2 regions of the Methylotenera sp. 1P/1 genome follow, and region 2 is predicted to be linked to the other one. Evidence: predicted binding sites of a transcription regulator. Region 2 holds the regulator's gene; the other holds the start of a gene.
The links. Region 2 encodes FliA, which starts transcription of late flagellar genes. Its sites were predicted from a motif close to CTAAAGTTNNCNNAAANNNTGCCGATANNA; they were not measured.

Region 1 (12,118 bases), 520 kb from region 2:
GGCCTTGTGAAAGCGCCTGTAAATGCGACTCGTAAAATAAGCCTGTCTGACTTAGCGCTTGCTTTAAATCTTGCGCCACCAACTGTGGCTTGTTAGGGAAATGGGTAATCACGTTGATGGCTTCATAACGTGTAGATAGTTGCTGTGCTTCTGCTAGCCCCAGATACTGTCCAAGCAGGCTACCGGCTTGGCTTAAATTGACAGCTGTGCCGGTGTAGCCCACAGTGGAGGGTTGCTTGAGCAAAAAGGTGAGCTCAGGTTGCGCCTGCAAATATTGCAATGATAAAGTTTGCCCCAGTTTGGCCTGCTGTCCGATATCCATTTTCAGCAACAATGGCTGTGCCTGTGTTAGATTTGCTTGCGCTTGATTTGGATTGACCTGTGTTTGTTTTGAGTTAATTTGTACTAGAAAAGTCGTATCACTGACCCGTTGCATCACGCGTGCATCATAGGTCTCACCGGGAGTTAGCTGTTTTGCTTGCGCCGCCAGCTCTTGCGAAGGCGTATTGATTGCGCCCACCGGCAATACGGGGACCACGCGATAAACCGACCCAATCTGCTGGGGATTGCTTGGCTCTGGTTTATGAATAAACATGGCAAAAACTACATTTGATAAGCGCTATTCAACTTTGCTTGCATTTGCGCGGCTTGTGACTGGCTGGGTTGCACCCACTGGCTGAGCTTTTGCATCCATGGATGAATAAGCAATTTAAGCTGATGATCATCCGCCAGAATACGCTGAATAATCTCTATTTTCTGTGATTTGGTTTCTTGCGTGAGGATACTCGTGCGCTCTAACACTTTAATCTGCGCTACGTTTTCTAAGTAGCCAGCCTCTAATTCAGATACTTTATCCCAGTTATTCTGCTTGGCCGCAGCCAGCATTTGCGCCATGGTGTCGGCCAGTGCGGTGTATGCTGGTATCAGTGTTTGTGCTTGCATGTATACGCCTAAAATACTAATCGGTTATAGTTAGCTGGAATATTGGCTTGTGGCCGCATCGCCACTACTTTCGCCAGATCCGCAGCGTTTGGTTTTTGGTTTTCAATCGCTTCCCACGCGCCTTTCAGCTCTGTGAGCAGGCCAATCACTTCTTCAACCAATGGCGCTTGATTATGGATATTGGCCATGGTTAAACGTTGTGACATATAGGCGTACAAAGCATCTAAGCTTTGTGCGATCTCACCGCCAGCTTTTTTATCTAAGCTTAAACGTAGGCCACTTTCAATGATTAAAATGGCTTTAGAAATCATCTCACCTTTATGCTGTATATCTTGATTAGCCATGTGCGTAATGGCATTGCGGCAAGCCGAAATAGCGCCTTCATACAGCATCACCACTAATTTATTGGGGCTTGCGGCGACCACACCTGTTTCTAAACCCAATTGGGCGTAAACATTGGCACCATTACTTTTAAATCCAAACATGTTATGTCCCCTTTTTATTAGTTATTGCCGAGCGCTGAAATCTGCTGTGAGAGATACGAGCTTGTATTTTGCATACTCGATAACAGTGTATCCAAACGTGTGTATTGATCACGGTAACGTTTCTCAATCACGGTCATTTTCAAATTAAACGCATCGGTCTGTTGCTCCAAACGTTTCACTGAAGCCGTAATGCCATCCGTACGAGCTGCCAGCAAACCTTCATCGTCCAGCAAACCATCCAAAATATCATCCAACTGTGCAGCATAGCCTTTCACAAAAGTCACTGTACCGCGTGCGCCTGTGCTGCCTCCGGTCACTTTAATTCGTAAGCCTTCGCTGACATCACCGGCTGCACCAATCAACTCTTGATTCAAACCAGTGCCGGCAACACCGTTGATCATGCCTAGCATATTAGTATTATCGGAACCTAATTGCGAAACTGTAATGGGATAGGTGCCAGATTGTGTTTTACTGGTGCTACCAAGGTAAGATACTTGCGCATCCGAAGTCCTAGCAGAGGTCGAAAACAATGCTGCAATATCATCAAAATGGTTGCTAATCGCATCGGTCAGCTTAGTGCTGTCTAATGCCAATTTACCATCACGCTGAAAACTCACGCCAATGTCGGTCAACGAAGTAATCGTGCCGCCCGTATCCACCACTTTGGTCACCACAGATTTAATTTGCGCCGTGATATTGCGTGCAGTCGCATCGCCTAACAACTTACCGGAAGATTTTCCAGTTTCGTCATATTTGGTGAGGGTACGCAAGGTATCGTTCAGCTTGTTATACGCATCCACAAAGGCCGTCACCGATTCTTTGATTTTGGCTTGATCGGACGCCACAGCCAAATTGACGGGCTGACTATTGCTGGTGCCTAGCAAATTAAGGGTAATGCCTTCAATCGCATCACTCACACTATTGCTGGCTTTGACTACATCAATGCCATCAATATTGAGTAAGGCATTCAGTGGTGCTTGTAACTGGCTCATGTTCTTGCCAGCGCCCGCAGTCGATAATGGATCATAAGCCAATCTCGATAAACCCGTGTTATCCGTTGGATTACCGTCATCATCGGCTACGGTAATCTTCAGACTATTCACCTCGCCCGTTTCTTTAGAGGTAATCACCAAGCGATTGGCAGTACCATCATTGACGATGGTGGCCGTCACGCCACCATTGGCAGCGTTAATCGCATCTCGCACACCCGCTAGCGTGTTATTGCTTGCATCGATAGTGACATCAAATGAGGTCTTGTTTGGATTGGCAGTAAAGCTAGCAGGCGTGGCGGGTGAAACAATCTCAGGGGCATACGTACCAAACGCTATGGTCAATTTTCCAGTGCCGATGACATCCGTGGTATTGGCCACTCCATCTAAAGCAATTTTCTGTGATTTTGCGAGTTGATTCACGGTGATTGCGTAATCACCAATAGTTGCACTGCCATTTGCCGTAGCGGTAAACATGCTAGGCGTGGCAGATGTGGCAGATTGTGCGTTAAATTTGGAAGCAGCTGCCAGTGCACTGACCGAAGTTTGAAACGTGGAAAGTGCACTTTTTAAAGTGCCATAAGCCGTAAGCTTAGCTTCGTAAGCAGTTTTTTGGTTGGTAATTAAGGTGAGCGGTCGTTGTTCAACGCTCATTAAGCTACTGACAATTGAATTAACATCAATTGCTGAGGTACTTGAGACTGTTGCCATAATTATCCATCCTTAATATTTACTGCATCCTATTAAAGCGCACGCTTGCTGTTACGCCGTTTGTCTAATCACCAAGCCTTGTAACTTATCCAGCGTCTTGGTAATCGCCATTACTTCTTCGTTAGGAATCTGTCTTAACACTTTTTGGGTGGCGGTATCGACGACTTTGACGACAATCCGCTCAGATTCCTGATCAATTGAAAACTGAATGGTTTGTAACGCAGGCGCTACATAATCATTCAATTTCTTCACTGCGCCAGTCAATGTTGCTCTATCTAATTCAACAGCAGCTGGTAAAGACTCTTCTGGCTTCGTAACGACTTTTAGGCCACTAGTGGCCTGAACGGTTTGACTTCCTGGAACAGCAGTTAATTTAGCTGTACCGTATGCATCTAAAGAAGATTGGAACATGTTGTACTCCCTATCTTACTGAAAATTCCACAGAGCTTTCGCCCTGTGGAAGTCAATTTACTCAAGTTACGAATTACCCTCTTAACAAGCTCAATACGTTGTTTGGTAGTGAGTTTGCTTGCGCTAACATCGCTGTACCTGCTTGTTGCAAGATTTGACCGCGTGTTAAGTTAGCTGTTTCTGCAGCAAAGTCTGTATCCATGATGCGTGATTTAGCTGCTGATTGGTTCTCTGAAGCCACTTGCAAGTTACCTACCACAGCTTCAAAACGGTTTTGTACCGCACCCAATGTCGCACGTTTAGTATTCGTTGCATCTAACGCTGTATCAATTGCACCTAACGCTGTTGTTGCTGCTGCTGCTGTTGAAACGCTACCTGTAATGGTTGCTGCAGCTACTGCTGATACAGAGATCGTGTCGCCAGAATCAGCGCCGATTTGGAATGTAGTTGAACCACCACCAAACACTGCTGTACCGTTAAACTTAGTAGCTGTACCGATACGTGTCACCTCTGCAGCTAGTTCTTGGAACTCAGCATCTAGGTTTGTACGGTCACCAGCAGAGTTACTGCCGTTGGCAGATTGCACTGCCAATTCACGCATACGTTGTAATGCGTCTGTTACTTTACTCAAACCACCTTCAGCAGTTTGTGCAAAAGAAATCGCATCGTTTGCATTACGCATCGCTACGTTCATGCCACGTACTTGTGAGTCCATACGTGTTGCAATCGCCATACCAGCAGCGTCATCTTTCGCGCTGTTTACACGTAAGCCAGAAGACAAACGTTGGATAGATGTATTTAAACCTGATTGTGAAGCGCTCAAGTTACGTTGTGTGTTTAATGAAGCAATGTTTGTATTAATTACTGCAGCCATGATAAATCTCCTAAATAAAATAAAATATTCAAATCACCCTACTGTTCGCTTGGCAACTTTTCATATTGCGTCGCACTTAAATCTATTATCGGTAAGCTTTTGTAAAAGTTTAGGGTAAGAACAAAACTTTTTATGAAACAGTTACTTAACCCACATAACCTCAAACAATTACCGATTAAGCAGACCCGATGAATATGATGTCGGCTATCATTTTCAAAACTTTAGGGTAATACCTTTTTATTTAGGGCTGACTCCTTAAAAAATACGATATATCAGCATGATAGCGATTATTTTGTGTGGTGAAGGGATTAACAAAGAGACAAAAACCAGCTATCTCTTAAGATAAACTTTGAGGAGAATTAGTGCACAAACGTAGATATGCGAGGCAAAAAAATGGGGTTTGCATAGCAAACCCCGAGGACTACCTCCCGATAGATCTAAACCAGTTGATTCTTAATCGCGTAATGCGTGATGTCAGAGTTATGACGTAAATGCATTTTTTCTAACAAACGTGTGCGGTACATACTCACTGTTTTTACAGAGAGCGATAATTTTTCGGCAATCTCACTCACAGAGAAGCCCGATGAAATCATGATCATCGTTTGGTATTCGCGGTCTGAAAGTGTCTCGTGCGGATTTTGTGTTTTTTCATCACTGACTTGCTCAGCCAAAATCTCGGCCACTTCTGGCGTAATATATTTTTTGCCTTTGGCTAAGGCGTGAATGGCTGACAATAATTCATTAGATGCGCTGTGTTTACATAAGTAGCCAGAAGCCCCTGATTTTAAAGCGCGTACAGCGTATTGATCTTCCATATACATAGACAACATCAATACAGACAGTGAAGGATTATCGCGTTTGATGCATTTCAATGCGTCCATGCCGCTGCGGTCTGGCAGTGAAATATCCAGCAACATCACATCGGCCTCAATCTCACGCGCAAATTTAATCGCTTCAGTCGCATTTTCTGCTTCGGCAACCACTTCAATTTCACCGGTGGTGGATAAGATTTGTTTGATGCCTGATCTTAAAATGGCATGGTCATCTACCACAATCACTCTAATTTTTTTGTTGTTCATACGCACCCCTTAACTGTTAATTACTTAACAGCAAATTGCGTGCCAAACAAAAAAATAAGTGTAAATTTTTGATAATTTATTAATAAATAATTGTATTTAAACAGTTAATTAAAATTACAAAATGAAAAAGCCACCCTGTGGGTGGCTAACTAACTATCGAAACTACAAGAGAAGTGATGAATTTATAACGGGGTTTATATCGGCAAAGTGACCTCTACTTTGGTACCGCTACTCGCTTGGTCTACCACGCCAATAGATAAGCTACCATTCAATGCAGACACACGTTCTTGCATACCGCGAAGCCCAAATGAGTTGGTTTTTAGTTTATCCACATCATTGATACCAATACCGTTATCAATCACTCGTAGTGTTACTTCATAGCCCGAGGCTTCTAAGCTCACATTCACTTGTGAGGCTTTGGCATATTTCGCAATATTGGAAAGTGATTCTTGGCAGATTCTAAATAAAGCCATCGATTGCTCTGTGGAAAGCATGATCTCTGCTTGATTAGTGCTAAATACACATTTTAAACCGACTTGTTTTTTAAACTGATTCACCTGCCACTCAACTGCATCGACAATACCAAGGTCTAAAATGCTCGGTCTTAAATTGCCAGAGATACGATGTACCGCTTCAAACGTACGGTTCACAATCGCTTCTAAGTTAGCGGTTTGTTCTAAAGATACGGATTGCTGTGCAGCGATTTGTTGTGCAATGCTGGCCAGGCCCATTTTAATAGCGGTTAGATTACCACCCAAGTCATCATGAATCTCGCGCGCAATGCTAATACGCTCTTGCTCTTTCACTTGATTCATATGGGCAGTCAATTGCTCTAGCTCACGGCGTGACTGTTCAATCTCTAACTTCTCTAATTTACTTTGTGTGATGTTCAGCATAATGCCATCCCACTGCACCACACCATCGCCTAACTGGCTAATAGTGGCACGCAAGTTAATCCATTTGGTATCTTGCCAACCATCAATCCACACCCGCCCTTCCCAATCCAATTTTTCTAGGCTTTGCGCACTGCTGATGAGTTTGGCACGTAAATCTTGGCGGTCGCGCGTATTCATAATAGAAAACAACTGCTGTGCATCTACCTGCAAGTCGTTTGCGGTAAGTCCTAGTAACGCTTCACAGCCGTCACTCACATAACGAAAACTCACTTCGTGATCAGCCGTCATTTGCATTTGGAACACCAAGCCAGGAATATTGGAGACAATGGCTTGGAAACGCGATTCACTCTCGCTGAGTGCCATCACTACTTTTTCGTTAGGGGAGATTTCGCTTTTTGTCACAAGAATATATTCGGTTTGACCTGATTGTATTAGCATAACACGGAGTTGATTTTTATGAACCCCAGCCTCAGGCAGCGGCTGATTGACGCTCAATTCGAACAGTGCTTTTTTGTCACGCTGCTGGTTTACATACGTGACCAAAGTTTTTGAACTCACCCCGAGGATTGCTTCCAACTGTTCAGGTTGAATCATTAACTCATCATTGCCGATTCTCTTTTGTGCCTCATCACTCGCATAAAGCAAATTCAGCGTAGTGGCATCCAACACATAAATTTCATCGGTAGGCGCCAATGTGAGTGATTTTAAAATTAACTGTGATTCGACAAGTGCTAACAATTGAATTTCCTTACATCAAAAGTGGTATACATCCGGCGTGTTCCTATTGCGCTTTGGCTAAATCCAGCTCAGTCATCACCTTGTTTTTGCCAGATTTCTTGGCTAAATACATGGCTTGATCGGCACGGTGAATCAGACCTGTTTGATCTTCTTCTACTTTAAACAAGGCAATCCCTGCGCTAAACGTAATCAGCAAGCGCTCGTTATTGCCTAAAAAGTATTCTTTGGTCAGCGTGCGTTGCAAACGTGTCATGGTAATGACAGCCTCGTCAATGTTGGTATCTGGCAACAGAATGACGAACTCCTCACCACCAAGCCGGGTCACAATGTCGGTTGGGCGAATGGTTTTTTTGACGACATTGGCCAGATGTTTCAACGCAACATCTCCCACGTGATGCCCGTAGGTATCATTGAGGTGTTTAAAGTTATCAATATCCAGCAGCGCCAATGTTAATGGGCCACCACCGCGACCAAACCTTGAAATTTCAGTGGTCAGTGCGTCATCTAAACCACGTCTGTTTAATACACCGGTAAGTTGATCCATGCGCACGGCTTCACTCAGCTGTGTCAGTTCTTCTTGCAGTTTTTTGATTTTCTCTTGTGAGCTCTCTGCTTCTTCACGTTGATGTAGCAATGCCTCACGTGAACGCATGATGTCTGCCTGCATGGTATGCGTATCGCGCATCAGGCCTTCTAACAACTCATTGATTCTCAAAATATCATCAGTCTCAGAGAGCTTATCAGCGTAGACTTCGATTTTTTCATGATAGCTACCACTAGTGTCCGCCATATGTTTCAAGCGGTCCACAAAAGTAGAGATCATCGTTTTGAAGGAGTTTTTTGCTTCGATTAAACTATGTTTAATCATGCCTTGTTTATAGATGACTTCTTTTAAGCTTTTCTCTGCCGATTGAATCTGCACGCGATCTAGCGGACCAGAGATAATGGTTTGCACAGTAGCGACTTGCCCTCTTAGCCATTGATCCTCGGCCACCAGTTCACTGATATTGCTGAGTAGCAATTTGAGCAATCTTAATAAATCTTGTTTAATGCCTTCTTCGTTTGCACCAATCAGTTCCACTCTCACCAGCAGTGCTCTAAATTGCTTGGCCATAAACTGCCAGTCTTTTAATTTGCGGGCCTTTTCAGTCAACACCGCTAGTTCATAGGCTTCTTCACGCAATTCCGGGTAGCCATCTAAACGTGGAATCAATCCGTGGTTCAATGACTGCTTCAACATGTCTTGTAAAATCTGGAAAGTCTCATGAAACTGTTTAGTTTCATCATTGCCTACGCCGATGACAGCGCTCAATTTATTGTCGATTTTTTGCAGTAATGTCGTGTCAGCTTGATTAGCCTCATCTGGCTCGGTCAATGCTGGCATCGCATTCTCGCCAACTGGCTCATTCGCACCCCAGCTGGTCGCTAGATTTTGAATTTTGGTAGACAGCTGAGAGTCGCTACCGTAATTAATCAGCACGCGTTCCAGCGTTTCTCTTTTACGCGCAATATCGGTACTGCTACGGCGCGCATCCCAACCTTTGAGTAAAAGACGAATCGCATCGGGCCATTGTTTGGATTGGGTCACACTGCTGTCCATGCCCTCATTTAACACATCGGCTAGCCCGGACCAGTTATCCTGCTTCAATAGCTTTTCCCAGCGGTTGATCCAATTGGCTTGCTCTGTGCTCTGATTTGGTAATTGCTTCAATGCTTTTTTAATCGCACTGTTTAAGGTTTCTTTTTGCGGAACACCCGCAATCTCATTGTAAATAAGCTCGTAATTATTGGGCGTAGGCTCAACGCGGCGCATTGCCATTTGCTTAATGGTCTCGCGTGCGATATCGGGTGCCGATACAATTTTTTTGGGTTGAGGCGTTGCCATAATAATTCTGAGATTTCCTAAATGGACAATTGTCGTCATAGCATTTTGGCGCGATATGCATGATTTTGAATGCTTGAAAAAGCACACTTAAGCCCTCTAATTGCTAAAATTAGCGCAGTTTATTAACAAGATTGGCTGGCCTCATCTGTGAGTGATAAGACCAGTGAGAGAAAAATTGCCACGCGAAGTGAAGTTGAACGGAGGAAAGTATTGTAAAATACTGTTTGGCGGGCCTCCCCGCATTGTAAAGTAGCCAACCTGGTCAGATGCGGAAGCAAGCAGCCACAACTATTGAGCAAGTGCCGGGGGTTTGGCTCGCCTCCTCCACTTGTATGGAAGATAACGTTGTTTGATTGGATCGTTCACATGCATGCCAAACGTTTAGCACTTTTACATGCCGGACACATCATCTAGTCATCAAGTGTTGGCATGTTACGTACCCATGTATCATTTAACGTATTGACGCAAAGGCCACTAGATGTCTTATCAAGTACTCGCACGTAAGTGGCGTCCCAAATCATTTAATACCTTAGTCGGGCAAGAGCATGTCGTGCGCGCGCTTACCAATGCGCTAGAGCAACAACGCTTGCATCATGCATATTTGTTTACCGGCACACGCGGTGTAGGCAAAACAACCATCGCGCGTATTTTGGCCAAATCCCTTAACTGTGAGCAAGGCATTACCGCTACGCCATGTGGCGTATGCAATGCCTGTACAGAGATTGATAAAGGCCGCTTTATTGATTTGATTGAGGTAGATGCTGCCAGCAACACACAAGTAGACGCGATGCGCGAGCTGCTTGAAAATGCACAATACGCACCCACAGCAGGCCGCTTTAAAGTCTATATCATCGATGAAGTGCACATGCTTTCTAAGAGCGCATTTAATGCCATGCTGAAGACCCTGGAAGAACCGCCGGCACATGTGAAGTTTATTTTGGCCACGACTGACCCACAAAAAGTGCCGGTAACGGTACTCTCACGCTGCCTGCAGTTTAACTTGCGTCAAATGGCAAGCACCACGATTACAGAACATCTCACGCAAATTTTGCAACAAGAGCAGATTGGGTTTGAAGCCAGCGCTATTCATTTAATTGCGCGTGCCGCTGCCGGCAGCATGCGTGATGCGCTCTCGCTCACAGACCAAGCCATTGCTTATGGCAACCAAACCGTGAATGAAGCAGAAGTACGCAGCATGCTGGGCGCAATTGACCAAAGTTATCTATATGAGATTTTGCAGGCACTGCTTGCGAATGACAGCGCTGCGCTGATTGCCAAAGCAAAAGTCATGGACACCCGTAGCATCTCATTTGAAGCGGCACTGGGCGATCTATCGGGCATACTGCATCAAATTGCCATTGCTAAAACCTGTCCGGAAACCATTGCCAATGATTTGCCAGAGCGTGCTGCACTCTTGCAGTTAGCCGAGACCATTTCTGCTGAAACCCTGCAGCTTTACTACCAAATCAGCATTCTGGGGCGCCGTGATATCGGGTTAGCGCCCGATGAGTATGCAGGCTTCACCATGACCCTGCTGCGTATGTTGGCCTTTACGCCACAAGAAAAACTATCAGATTCTGGCGAGCCAGAACGCAAAGCCGTTACCAACACTACTAATGTCTCCGCCAACTTAGGCGATCAGCGTAAAGCCGTGCCAGAAGTAGCCCCTGCCGCACCGCAATTAGCATCTAGCACAACGGAATTAACATTGCCTCAACCCGTTATTAGCAGGCCAATAGCACCAGAACCTACGTTGGCCGATGCACAACAAGAGTCAAACGAGCGCAGCTTTAACGGAGATTGGCGTACGCTAGTAGAACAGCGGCTCAAACTAGGCTTGGCACGTGCATTGGCACAAAACTGCGAAATGGTCACTTATGACGAGCACAGCATTACGCTTAAAGTGGCTGAAACGCACAAGCATTTAGCGAGTCCAAACTATCAAGACAAACTAAGCGATGCGATACATCAACACTTTGGGCGTAAAATCAAATTACAGTTTGAAATCGGCAGCGAGGCCAATACCCCTGCCAAGCAAATAGCGATTGAAAAAGCGACGATTCAATCGAATGCCGAAACCGCTATTTTGCAGGATCATTTTGTGCAATCCTTGATGAGCGATTTTGGCGCCACGATTATTCCTAACTCAATTAAACCTGTTCAATAATTCATTTAATAAAGGAGCATTCAAATGATGAAAGGCGGCATGGGCAACATGATGAAGCAAGCCCAGCAAATGCAAGCAAACATGCAAAAGGCGCAGGCAGAACTAGCCACAACTGAAGTGGAAGGCTCTGCAAGCAACGGCATGGTTAAAATCACCATGACCTGTAGCCATGATGTCAAGCGTGTGGTGATTGATGATGCAGTGATGGACGACAAAGAAACATTAGAAGACTTAGTACTGCTGGCGTTAAAAGATGCAAAAGCAAAAGTGGAAGCCACCTCCAGCGCGCGCATGAGTGCAGTCATGCCAGCCGGCTTTAAAATGCCTTTCTAATTTAACCCACATTACCTTGTGAAAAATCCACCCGCCCTTGAGCAATTGATCGAAGCCCTGCGTTGCCTGCCAGGCGTAGGGCCAAAATCTGCATTACGCATGGCTTACCACCTGATGCAGCGTGATCGAAAAGGTGCAGGACAGCTTGCATACTCCATGCAGCACGCACTAGATACGATTGGCCATTGCCAACTATGTAATAACTTTAGTGAACAAGCCGTTTGTGCATTGTGTAACGCTGAGCAGCGCGAGCCTAGTATGTTATGCGTGGTGGAAATGCCTACGGATTTAATGATGCTGGAACAAACACAATCTTACGCGGGGATGTACTTTGTGCTGATGGGTCGCTTGTCGCCAATTGATGGCATTGGCCCGAAAGAAATTCACTTAGACAAACTCATTAAGCGCGTGCAAGACGGCGTCATCCAAGAGGTGATTCTGGCTACCAATTACACCAGCGAAGGTGAAGCTACCGCTCACTATATCAGCGAAATGGTGAAAGCCCGCGGTATTGCCGTAAGCCGCATCGCACGGGGTTTACCTATGGGCGGCGAAATAGAGTATGTAGATAGTGGCACGCTCTCCACCGCGCTAATTGAGCGAAAAGT
Region 2 (12,118 bases):
CGATTTGAAAATCGCCTTGAATGAACTCAAACACAAACACTGCATTTTGGTGGATACCGTAGGTGTGAGCCAACGTGACCGCATGGTGACAGAACAAATCGCCATGCTTTCTAAAATGAATGTGAATATCAAAAAGCTGCTGTGCCTGAACGCTACTTGCACCGGTGAAACATTAACTGATGTGATCCGTGCCTATAAAGGCCGCGCGTTGGATGGCTGCATTATCACTAAATTGGATGAAGCCGCGACCATTGGCAATACCTTAGACGTCATCATCCGCGAGAAATTAAAACTGTACTACACCACGCACGGTCAACGCGTGCCAGAAGACATGCAAGTGGCCAACAAAGTAGAGTTGATTTCCAGAGCATTGACATTGAATTCGACCAGCTGGCCTTTCCAATACTTGGAAGAAGAATTGCCATTTGTGGTGGCCAATGTAGATAACTACGCAGATTACGTGAAAGCGACGGAGGTGAACCATGCTTAATGTGCCACAAGACCAAGCGGCTGGCTTACGTAGAATCATGGCGGCGCCTGCGCCACGTATTATTTCTATTATCTCGGCTGCCGCTACGCAAGATAAATCTCGTCTGATGACGAATCTTGCAGCATCGATCAGCGACCAAGGCAATAAGACATTAGTCATCCATGCCTCTAAAGAGTCTTCTGAGACTTATTATGGCATTAACGCCCTACCTACTTTGGTGGATACTGCCGGTAAAAAAATGGGATTAAACAAAGCCATTCATTTATCGCAACATGGTTTCTCCATTGCCAAAATGATGCAGAAAAGCCAATTGGATCAGATGTTGAATCACACCATGAGCGAATACTTAACCCAAGTATTTCATACCTTGGCCGATCAGTACGAGATTTTATTGGTAGACGCTTCACTCAATAAGGCTCATTTACTACCCATTAGTTTGCTCAACGATGGCGAAATTATTATCCAGCTCACGCGTCAGCCAGAATCGATTAAAGATGCGTATGCCATGATTAAAAAGGTCTACAGTCAATTAGGCCGTCGTCACTTTGGCATCATTGTGGACGATGCTACTGAACAGCAAGCCAAAGTGGTGTTTAACAATATTTCATCTGTGGCTAAACGCTATATGCGCATTGATTTAGAGTATTTTGGTGCGATTCCAAAAGATGACCATTTGAGCAAAGCCTCGCAATTAGGCCGATCTGTCATCGAGGCATTTCCATTGGCAACCGCCTCTAACGCGTTTAAGAAAATGGCACTTAAATTAGATTATAAGCACGCTACTCCTGCAGATTTTACGCCTGCACAATTTGCCTGAATTTAGGCCAGAGGTTATTTATGTATACAGTTACTGGTAAACACGATCAAAAAAGTGAAATGCTGACCAAGCATGCCACCATGGTGAAAAAACTCGCCTATCAACTCAAGGCAAAACTACCGCCCAGTGTTGAGCTAGACGATTTAATACAGGCTGGCATGATAGGACTGCTGGATGCGATTAACCGCTATGAAGACACGCACGGCGCGCAATTTGAAACGTATGCAGCCCAGCGTATCCGTGGTTCTATGTTAGATGAGTTGCGTAGCGCAGATTGGCTACCGCGTAGCATTCGCAAGAATATGCGTGATATTGAAGCAGCTATCCATCAGTTGGAACAACAACTTGGCAGAGCACCTTCAGAAAACGAGATTGCTAAAAAGTTGGATGTCTCGCTCAATGATTACTACGAAACACTGGGCGATTGCCAAGGCCATCAACTGGTGTATTACGAAGACTTTCATGATGATGAAAGTGGTGGTGAGCACTTTTTAGACCGCTATGTAGACGACGAGAACAGCGACCCGATCAAAGGCCTGCTGGAAAGTGATTTCCGTGATGCGCTCATTGAATCGATTGAAGCGTTGCCCGAGCGTGAAAAAATATTGATGGGACTTTACTACGAGCAAGAGCTCAACCTCAAAGAGATTGGTGCCGTCATGAACGTATCCGAATCCCGCGTATGTCAATTACATAGCCAAGCGGTTGGCCGCTTACGTGCACATTTGAAAGAAAGAGCATGGACTGGGGTAGTTTAGCTGGCCTAGCCATTGCCCTGCTCGCACTGGTTGTTGGCCAAGCGGTAGAGGGTGGGCAAATTGCCTCATTGGTACAGCCAGCTGCGCTGCTGATTGTGCTATTTGGCACTTGCGGCGCAGTATTGCTGCAAACCAATTATGCAAGCTTTATAGAAGGCGTAGTGATGGCGAAACATGTATTTATCACGCCACATGACGATCGCCGTGAGTTGGCTGCACGCATCAGCGCTTGGGCCACATATGCACGTAAAGAAGGCATTTTTATGTTGGAAAGTTATTTAGGCCGCGAAACTGATCTGTTCATTCGCAAAGGCTTACAACTGATGATCGACGGTACACCGCCTGACCGTATTCGTGAGATTTGTGCGATTGATATCCATTTTTATGAACTCAAACAACGCAATGCCGCCAAAATTTGGAGTGCAGCGGGTGGCTACGCGCCCACCATTGGCATTTTAGGTGCAGTAATTGGCTTAATCCATGTGATGGAAAATTTATCTGACCCCAGCAAATTGGGCAGTGGTATCGCAGTTGCCTTTGTCGCCACCATTTATGGCGTAGGCTTTGCTAACTTAGTGTTTTTACCCATCGCCAGCAAGCTTAAAGCCTTGATTACGCACGAGATGATGCGCCGAGAAATGCTACTGAATGCCTGGGTATCGATTGCACGCGGCGACCATCCGAAAATTGTGGAAGAGCGTTTGCAGTCTTACTTACACTGATGTGACGAATCATGATTAGAAGAAAACCACTGGACGATGATGACGATAACTCAGACCGCTGGTTAGTATCGTATGCAGACTTTATTACCCTGCTGTTTGCCTTTTTTGTGGTGATGTATGCCATTTCATCCGTGAATCTCAGCAAATACAATGCGCTGACTAACGCCATAGATACTGCATTTAGCGGCGATAGCGCACCAACAGTGCCACAGCAAAAAAAAATAGACGTAAAACCGCAACCGGAAAAATCGCTGATTAAACCATTACCACTGAGTTATTTGTATCAAGAGAAATCGAAACGTGAGCGTGAAAACATGGCTAAGTTAGGCGTTGATCTTTCTAACAAGCTTGCGCTGATGATACAGGATGGTAAAGTACAAGTGATGCAAAATAACCGTGGCGTGCGCATCGATATTAACGACAGCGTATTGTTTAACTCTGGCTCCGCAGACCTTGCAGATTCTGCTGTGGAAATCATCAACGAAATCGCAGTGATTTTGAACGCCAACCAACGCTTGATTCAGGTAGAAGGCCACACTGACGATACGCCGATACATACACACCAGTTTTACTCCAACTGGGAGCTCTCCGCAGTGCGTGCCAGTACAGTAGTACGCATGCTAAATGCAGCAGGCGTAGTAGAAACGCGTTTAAGCGCACTAGGCTACGGCGCTACCCAACCTATTAGCAGTAGTGACACCGAGTTTGGTCGGGCAAAGAACCGTCGCGTATCGATCATGATTTTGTATGAGACAAAAAACGAATTGCAAGATACGCTAGAAATTAAGCCTCAAGAAGTCAAACTGCAAGAAATCACACCACAAGTGCCATAACTGGCATGCGTATTATTGTTTACTCAGCTTTAAAATTGCATTGAATTGCTCAATGGGCAATGGCTTACCAAAAAAGTAACCTTGGTAACGACGGCACCCATTGGTAAGCAAAAGTTCGCGCTGCTCATGGGTTTCCACCCCTTCAGCAATCACGCCGATGTACATACTTTGCGCCATGGCAATGATCGTACGCACAATCGTCCTATCGTGGCTATCTGTCACAATATCGCGCACAAAAGACTGGTCTATCTTAAGCTGATAGAGCGGTAACCGCTTTAAATATTGCAGCGATGAATAACCCGTACCAAAATCATCTAGCGAGAACTGCACGCCAACCTGCCCCAGCGCATTCATGTACTCTACGGTTTCTTCTACATTTTCCAACAACATGCTTTCTGTCAGCTCTAAGCGCAAATGCATCGCATCAATGCCATGTTTTTGTATGCTGGCTTTCACTTGCTGCACAAAATCCACTTGTCTAAACTGCTTGGCACTAATATTCACGGACAAAGTCAGCTCACGGGTATTGGGATCCGCCTGCCATGCTTTGATTTGTGCACAAGCGGTATCTAGCACCCATGTACCAATCGGGATAATCAAACCACTTTCTTCCGCCAGAGGAATAAACTCGGCCGGCGAAATCATGCCGCGCTCTGGGTGTAGCCAGCGAATGAGCGCTTCCGCACCAAATGGCTGTCCTAAATGATCGACTTGCACTTGGTAGTAGAGTTTGAGCTGGCATTCGTTGATGGCTTTTCTCAGCTCTGTTTCTAAACCCACCAATGCTGTGATGTTGGCTTGCATTTTGGGGTCAAAGAACCTAAAGGTATTGCGCCCTGCTTTTTTGGCCTGGAACATGGCAATATCAGATTGTTGCAACACATCCTCTGCATCCATTTTCTGCTGCCCAAACAGGGTAATGCCCACACTGGCGCTGCTATGATGTTTTTGCTTGGCAATCGTGAATGGTTTGTTCAGTACTTTTAAAATACGATCTGCGACAATTTCTACTTGCTTGGCCGCCTCAATCAACTCACTACTTAGGTTTTCGACCAGCACAACAAACTCATCGCCACCTACGCGTGCAATCGTATCGGCAGCTTGCAGATTGGCTCTTAATCGATTGGCCACCTCTACTAACAGCATATCGCCTATATCATGGCCGCGTGAATCGTTCACCGTTTTAAACTGGTCTAAATCCAGATACATCAGCGCACTATTGGCCCCAGATTCAAGATTCATCGCCATGGAACGCTTGAGTTGCTCAAATAAGAATCTGCGATTGGGCAAGCCGGTGACGTCGTCATAATAGGCTAAGTGCGCAATCTTAGAAATGGATTCGCTACGCTCTAAGGCGATGCTGATCAGGCGCGCGGATTGCTCAATCAATATCATGTCGTACTCATCCGGCGCATGCGCCTCATGGTGATAAATGCCAAAGGCACCCAGCACATTGCCTTTTGCCCCAATAATGGGCTCCGCCCAACTGGAACCAATGCCATATTTCTGGGCAATTTCTCGGTTCTTAGTCCAGTAAGGATGCGTCATCACATCCTCTACAATCACCCGTTTTTTAATAAATGCCGCCGTACCAATCGAGCCCATTCCCATGCCGATTTTCATGCCTTCTAGTGCATCCACAAAGCCTTCTGGCAAACTTAGGGCAGATACTACTGTCAGTTGCTTTCCATTCTCCGCAAGCATGGCAATCAAACAAAACATAGAGGGATTGAGCTGTTCAATACCCGCTACAATACTATCTAAAAGCACTTGTAGGTTTTCTTCGCGCACCACCAGTTCCAGCATGCGACTTCTAAATTGCTCGTAATTTGATATCCGTCGACGGTTAGAAATATCTCTGGCAAAGCCCACTGTACCCACGACTTTGTCTTCTACAATGACTGGCGATTTGTAAGCTTCAAACCATAAACGATTACCTTCCACCTCTATAATTGCATCCAGCGTCTTGGGCTCACGGCTAATCATGACCGCTTTGTCCTGAGATCTATAAGAATCAGCCAAATCAGGTGGCCAAAAATCTGAATCGGTTTTGCCAATCACCTGCTCTAAAGTATCGGCACCGCATGCATACAAAAACGCCTCATTCACGGTTAAGAATCGACTATCTTTGTCTTTTAACCAGACCATGAATGGGAAATTATCCAACAAAGAACGTTGATACGCTTCTTTCTGCCTTAGCTCAAAATCGGCCTGCTTGCTGGCTGTAATATCAAACAACGTCATTCTGACCATCGCATGGTCTTCGGTCACATGCGTACGTACGCATGTAAGTTTTACATCAACATGTGTCCCAGTTTCTTCGTCTGCTAACCCAATCTCAAATGCTAGCTCTGCACCCTCTTGCAACGCTTTTAATGCAGCAAACTGTGATTGCCAATACTTTTTATCTTGCTGCGCGACATAACGTGCAAAGCGCTCTTTACCTAATTCTTTGCGCTTAATACCAAGAATAGACCTAGCTTTCCAATTGGCTTCTGACACCATGCCTTGCTCATTGACTGTTAAATAGCCAATCGGGGCAAACTCGTACAAATCCACATAACGCTCACTAGACTCCAATAATGCATGCTGGGTTTTACGCAGTTTCTCTTGTTCTTGTTTACGTTCAGTAATAATGTCAAATACACCAAGTAGGCCAATAATCTCATTACGCGCATTGCTGAGTGGCACTTTGGACTTCAGTGCCCAATCATGTTTGCCTTGGCCATTGGTGACTTCTTCCTCGTAAAACAACTTAGGCACACCCGCGGCCATAATCGCAGCATCATCCTGCCTAAATTTTTCGGCATGCGCTGACGGAAAAAAGTCCTCATCACTTTTCCCATAAATTTCAGAAGGGTCGCTTAAGCCCATTTCTAAGGCAAATGCTTTGTTGCAGCCTAAATAACGTGAATGTTTGTCTTTCCAAAAAATTCTCGATGGCGCAGCATCAATCACAGTAACCAATAAATAACGAGACTCCTCAATGGCATTGTGCAGTGCGTTTTGTTCTGTAATGTCTCGGATCACACACACAAAATTGCTGGCTGCATTATATTCATCCAGCACCGGCGTGATGGTGAGCTCGTTCAGGAACGGGTTTCCCTCTTTGTGATAGCTGATGACTTCCCCAGAGAAAGAGAGATTCTGTGTAAGTAGTTGCTGAATTTCTAATAAGGCATCAGCATTGGTATGCGCCGAGTATAAAAAATCCAAATGCTGCTCTTGCAAATCACTCAGCAAGTAACCAGTGATTCTAGTAAACGCATCATTGACCGCTACAATTTTCCGGTTAGCATCGGCCACCAATACCCCCTGAGAGATGGCACGGAAAGCATAGGCATCAATCCGCAGCTTCTCTTGTGTTTTTTTCTGTTCGGTCACATCGCGCACCAACACAACATAGGTGTGCGCATCATCGTCTTTTACATTATTTACCACAGACAACTCAAACCAGCGTTTACCTTGCAAAATCTCCAAACTAAAATGCTTATCTTGAGAGCGTCCGTGCTGCTTAGCTTCTTGTATGGCGGCTAAAATCGCTTCACAAGCCTGCGATGGCAGAAACTCATGAATGGGTTCGCCCATAAAAGCATTTGGCGAAGCGGCCAACAGCTCTTGCGAGGCCGAATGCACCAATAGGCAAATGCCATGCTCATCGGATTCAAACAACAAATCCGGAATGGAACCCAGTTTTGCGTGTAATGCAATGCCACCCATGATGGCCGCTTCTTTTAGCTGTTTATTCTCGGTAATATCTTTGATATAACCGGTCCACAATATACTGCCATCCGGCTCTAACTCAGGCGTAGAGTTGCCAAACAGCCAACGTACCCTGCCATCTGGCAAATGCACACGGAACTCGCACTGCCAAGCAGACAACTGTTGTGCAGATTGGCGGCCAGCTAATATAAAGCGATCGTAATCACGTGGGTCAATGCGCGTAAGCAATGCGCTGGCATCGTCTTTCACATCGTCAGGGTTAAGCGCAAACAGCTCTTTGATTTGTGGACTGGAGAATGGAATACTGGTGGATTTATCAGATTTCATCCGAAATTGATAAATCATACCTTGTAAGTGCAGGGTGATTTTTGAAAGCAGGTCTAAAGCGTGTTTGCCAGCTTTATCCACAGATGGGTCAGTAGGTTCCATATTCAACTTTCAATCTAATCAAGTCAAACGGATTTCTACTTGCTGCAATTGATAAGCCTACTTGTGTCAAGCCCATTTAATCTAGAAAACCACACGTATGTTCAAAAGCAACGATGTTCAACTTATTGTTTTTATTGTATAAACATACACTTATTGATGTATATTTATGGAGTAGATTTAAAGCAGAATGATGCTAACATTCTTGATGGTTGTCAATTGATTTGTAAAACTTTATTAAACAACGAGTGAGCTGCGCAGATAATGCTGTGATTTAGCTTGACCGTTTTTACCGTAGGTATCTGTGCGTACAGATTCGCCTTGTAAATGGCCTAACACCTGTTGGTTGCGATTGAAATGTTTATTGATGAGTACGCCGTTTAATCGATTCAATTCTTTTGCTTGCACTAAAGCCTTCTGAAAAGTTTCCCAAGCGCGGTTCAATATTGGCTTGGCTTGCGCTTTTAGCCATTGTGCCATGCCTTTTTCATTCGCTTCGTAGCCTTGCTGTGCCAATGCATCATAGCGATTCTTAGCTGCAACGCTCAACTGCTGCAACAGCACCAAACGTTTATCAATCAGTTGTTCGATTGCATCAATGTCAGACACCACTAATGCAGCCTGCTCTTTTTGCAAATCAGACAATAGTTGATTCACCAATAAGGCATCTTGTTCAAACGTGATTGCCGAACGTGATGCTTGTGCTGCTGATGATGGTGCGTGCATAAGTAACCTCGATTTATTTGTTTTTCAGCAAATCTTTCACAGTATCAATCAAGCCATCCGCTACTTTCTCTGAATTGACTTTAAATTGACCACTTTCAATCGCCGATTTGATGGCATTGACTTTTTCTGTATCAAACACGCCAGAAGTGGAGACTTCTGAAGCAATTGCTTGCAGTTGTACAGACATAGGAGACAAGGTGACATTTTCGCTTGATGCAGCCGCGACTGTAGACTTGTTGTCAGCTACACCACCTGTACTGGAACGCTTGCCAGCACTTGCTTTGTCAGCACTCAGTGTATCTACACCGTGCTCCAGTTTGTTTTTGATGGAATCATTAATTTTCATGGTGAAATCCTTTTCGCGAAACACTATGCTCAATCTGCCTAGGTAATCTATGTATTGATTAATACATCTCTATATGAGTGATATCGGCATAGTTTAAGCGAACTTTAATCCTTTGTGATGATTTTTTTAATTCCCACTAGTTTAACTTAAATTTTAAAAATTAAACTTTTTAATTCAACATATTAAATAAACTTATTAATAGTTTACTTCAACTTTTCCACCGGTACGGGCAATGCCTGAAATGTACTGCCCATTACTGACTTTAACCTGTACTACCTGACCATCACTGGCCTTTGCCATGGCTTGACCTTCTGCTGAGACAGAAAACCCCTGTCCTTGCGAGATCACCATCACCATTTGCCCCTGCTGCACTACTAGGCTGGCCTTTAACATATCTTGTCGTAACACAGTGCCTGCACGCATGGAGATATTTGCGGTACGTCCAACAGCTTGACTGGCTTCTGTGAAAATACCCGCTGGCAATTGCGTTAAATCACCAGTCTCAAACATCATGTCTTGTGCAGTAATTTGCTGACCTTGCACCAATGGATTTACAGCGACCAAATATTGCGCTTGTACGCTCACAGTTGCTTGCACATAAATCGTCCACTGTGGTGATGCGCAACGCACACCCACGCTGGTCTTGCCCCATGGGCGACTGCCACTGGGAATAAATACATTAACGTCACCACATGCGGCTAACTTGAGGTTAGGATCAATGGCACCGGCTTTGATATCGACTTTGCCAGGGTACCCGACCGTTTGCACGGCTAAGAATGCAATGATTTTTTCTTTGAGTAGGGCTAGATTTTGCTTGTTGGATACTTGCTCATAGGCTGCCACGCGGGTAGCCCCCGCCTCTTCTGCAAAAGATAATGGACTCACCATCATGCAAGCCGCGCTACAAATGCATGTCAACCACATGATTTTAAATGACTTTCTACTGATCATTTGCATAATCAACACCCATATCTAGATTGAATTAATGATGCATTCTACGCATTTGCCGTACAACTAAAGGCAAGAAAAGGACGGGTTTTATCCGTTTACTTGCAAAATCAAATAGCAGGTATGCGTCTTAAACTTACGGCAAGACTGATACAAGAATACCCAATAAATAGGCATAAGCGCTTACTCGGTGTTCGATGGAAGGAATTGCAGATGTTAAATAAATTAGATGCGGCTTTAAGTTTTCACCAAAACGCGCTACGGGTGCGTAGCCAACGCCAAGAAGTGATTGCGGCCAACATTGCCAATGCGGATACGCCCAATTACAAGGCGCGGGATATTGATTTTAAATCAGCCATGCAAAACGCACTGACGCAAGGCAGCCAGATGCAAGGCGCGGTAAGCGATGGCTTGAGCAAAACCTCATCCATGCATATCAATGGCGCAGGTAACAACACATCTGCCGGACCCAATGAGCCGCTGTTCAGGCCGATTATCCAAGGCAGCGTGGATGGCAATACGGTTGATATGGATGTGGAGCGTAATCAATTTGTAGATAACGGCCTGCGTTATGAAGCCAGCCTGACCATGATTAACGGTCAGATTAAAAAGATGCTTACGGCCATCACCGGCCAGTAATTTTCCTTTATAAAGGAGTGAATGATGTCTTTATTTAACGTATTTAATATTTCCGGTTCCGCCATGAGCGCGCAATCGCAGCGCTTAAACACAGTCGCCAGCAATTTGGCCAATGCCGATAGCGCCACCAGCGCCAATGGCAAACCTTACAAAGCCAAGCAAGTCGTGTTCAGCGCAATACCCAGCGCCTCACCTGCTGCCAATGGCGTTAAAGTCAATAAAGTGGTTGAGGATAACTCGCCTGGCAAAGTGGTGTACGACCCCAAGCATCCACTAGCAGATGAAAAAGGCTATGTGACGATGCCGAATGTGAATGTGACCGAAGAAATGGTCAACATGATTTCGGCCTCTCGTGCTTACCAAAACAATGTAGAAACCATGAATGCGGCTAAAACAATGCTGATGAAAACACTCAGCCTTGGCCAATAAATATTACTGATCCATCTAGCCCTATTTAGACAAGGAAACCCAAATGACAACCGTACAAACCAATGCACCGTCTCAAACGTTATTAGATAACGTCAATGGTACTAAAAAGACCAATACCTCGACCGTAGGTGATGTTCAAGATCGTTTTATGACGCTGCTGGTGACGCAGATGAAAAACCAAGACCCTTTGAACCCAATGGATAACGCACAGGTCACCAGTCAAATGGCGCAGCTATCTACTGTGACGGGCATTGATAAATTAAACGAAACCATGTCGGCATTAATTTCAAGCGTACAAGTGGGTCAGTCTTACCAAGCCTCCGGCATGATTGGGCACAATGTATTGGTCTCCGGCAACACGCTATCTACAGAGGGCGCAGGCGCTTACTTTGGTGTGGAGCTACCGGTTGGGGCAGACAAATTATCTATCACCATTAAAGATGCTGCAGGCAACACTGTGCGTAATGTTGAACTAGGCGCACAAAGCGAAGGCACTTTACCACTGACTTGGGATGGCAAAACCAATGATGGCGCCGTTGCAGCCACTGGCGATTACAAAATTGAAGTAAGCGCCACAATTGGCGGCCAAGCAGTAGATGCCGCTGCACTCAGCTACGCCAAGGTATTAAGCGTTTCTAACATCAATGGCGGCATTAAGCTCAATTTAAGCAATAACAGCTCAGTCAACACGGCTGATGTGAAAGAGATTTTTTAGTCATTAAGTTTGTGTCACCCACCCATATTTATTTGTATCAGTTTTAGGAGAACACCATGAGTTTTCAACAAGGTTTAAGCGGATTAAACGCAGCATCAAAAACATTAGAAGTGATTGGCAACAACGTATCGAATGCCAACACGGTTGGTTTTAAACAATCACGTGCTGAGTTTGCCGATGTATTTGCTAATTCACTGACTGGCAGCGGCACTTCACAAATTGGGATCGGTACCAAAATTTCCACAGTGGCGCAGCAATTTACACAAGGTAATATCACTGGCACTAATAACCCTTTAGATATTGCGATTAATGGCGGTGGCTTCTTCCGCATGAGCAATGATGGTGCGATTACTTATACTCGCAATGGTCAATTCCAGATGGATAAAGCTGGCTATATTGTGAATAGCGAAGGCAACCGCTTAACTGGCTATACTGCGGATGCTGCAGGCGTACTATCAGCAGGGGCTCCCTCAGAACTCAACATCAATACGTCTGATTTACAACCAGAGGCCACCACTGAAGTCACTGGGATGGTGAACTTGGACT

Region 1: the regulator FliA is predicted to act here: its motif matches at 4,496-4,525, upstream of A3Q3_RS0101005 (flagellin).

Annotation. Positions count from the first base shown of each region.
Region 1 covers NZ_ARWC01000001.1:210,392-222,509, reverse strand. Annotated here, with positions in the region: gene A3Q3_RS14080 (flagellar hook-length control protein FliK) at 1-595, opposite strand, end outside; gene A3Q3_RS13445 (flagellar protein FliT) at 604-942, opposite strand; gene fliS (flagellar export chaperone FliS) at 951-1,427, opposite strand; gene fliD (flagellar filament capping protein FliD) at 1,445-3,127, opposite strand; gene A3Q3_RS0101010 (flagellar protein FlaG) at 3,179-3,538, opposite strand; gene A3Q3_RS0101005 (flagellin) at 3,612-4,412, opposite strand; gene A3Q3_RS0101000 (response regulator transcription factor) at 4,850-5,491, opposite strand; gene A3Q3_RS13440 (sensor histidine kinase) at 5,686-7,125, opposite strand; gene A3Q3_RS0100990 (GGDEF domain-containing protein) at 7,169-9,010, opposite strand; RNA gene ffs (signal recognition particle sRNA small type) at 9,237-9,333, shown strand; gene dnaX (DNA polymerase III subunit gamma/tau) at 9,489-11,177, shown strand; gene A3Q3_RS0100980 (YbaB/EbfC family nucleoid-associated protein) at 11,202-11,510, shown strand; gene recR (recombination mediator RecR) at 11,529-12,118, shown strand, end outside.
Region 2 covers NZ_ARWC01000001.1:732,978-745,095, forward strand. Annotated here, with positions in the region: gene flhF (flagellar biosynthesis protein FlhF) at 1-490, shown strand, start outside; gene A3Q3_RS0103395 (hypothetical protein) at 483-1,307, shown strand; gene A3Q3_RS0103400 (RNA polymerase sigma factor FliA) at 1,328-2,065, shown strand; gene A3Q3_RS0103405 (flagellar motor protein) at 2,047-2,787, shown strand; gene motD (flagellar motor protein MotD) at 2,799-3,620, shown strand; gene A3Q3_RS14105 (EAL domain-containing protein) at 3,633-7,772, opposite strand; gene A3Q3_RS0103420 (flagella synthesis protein FlgN) at 8,007-8,495, opposite strand; gene flgM (flagellar biosynthesis anti-sigma factor FlgM) at 8,509-8,841, opposite strand; gene flgA (flagellar basal body P-ring formation chaperone FlgA) at 9,037-9,732, opposite strand; gene flgB (flagellar basal body rod protein FlgB) at 10,003-10,428, shown strand; gene flgC (flagellar basal body rod protein FlgC) at 10,453-10,857, shown strand; gene A3Q3_RS0103445 (flagellar hook assembly protein FlgD) at 10,901-11,572, shown strand; gene flgE (flagellar hook protein FlgE) at 11,629-12,118, shown strand, end outside.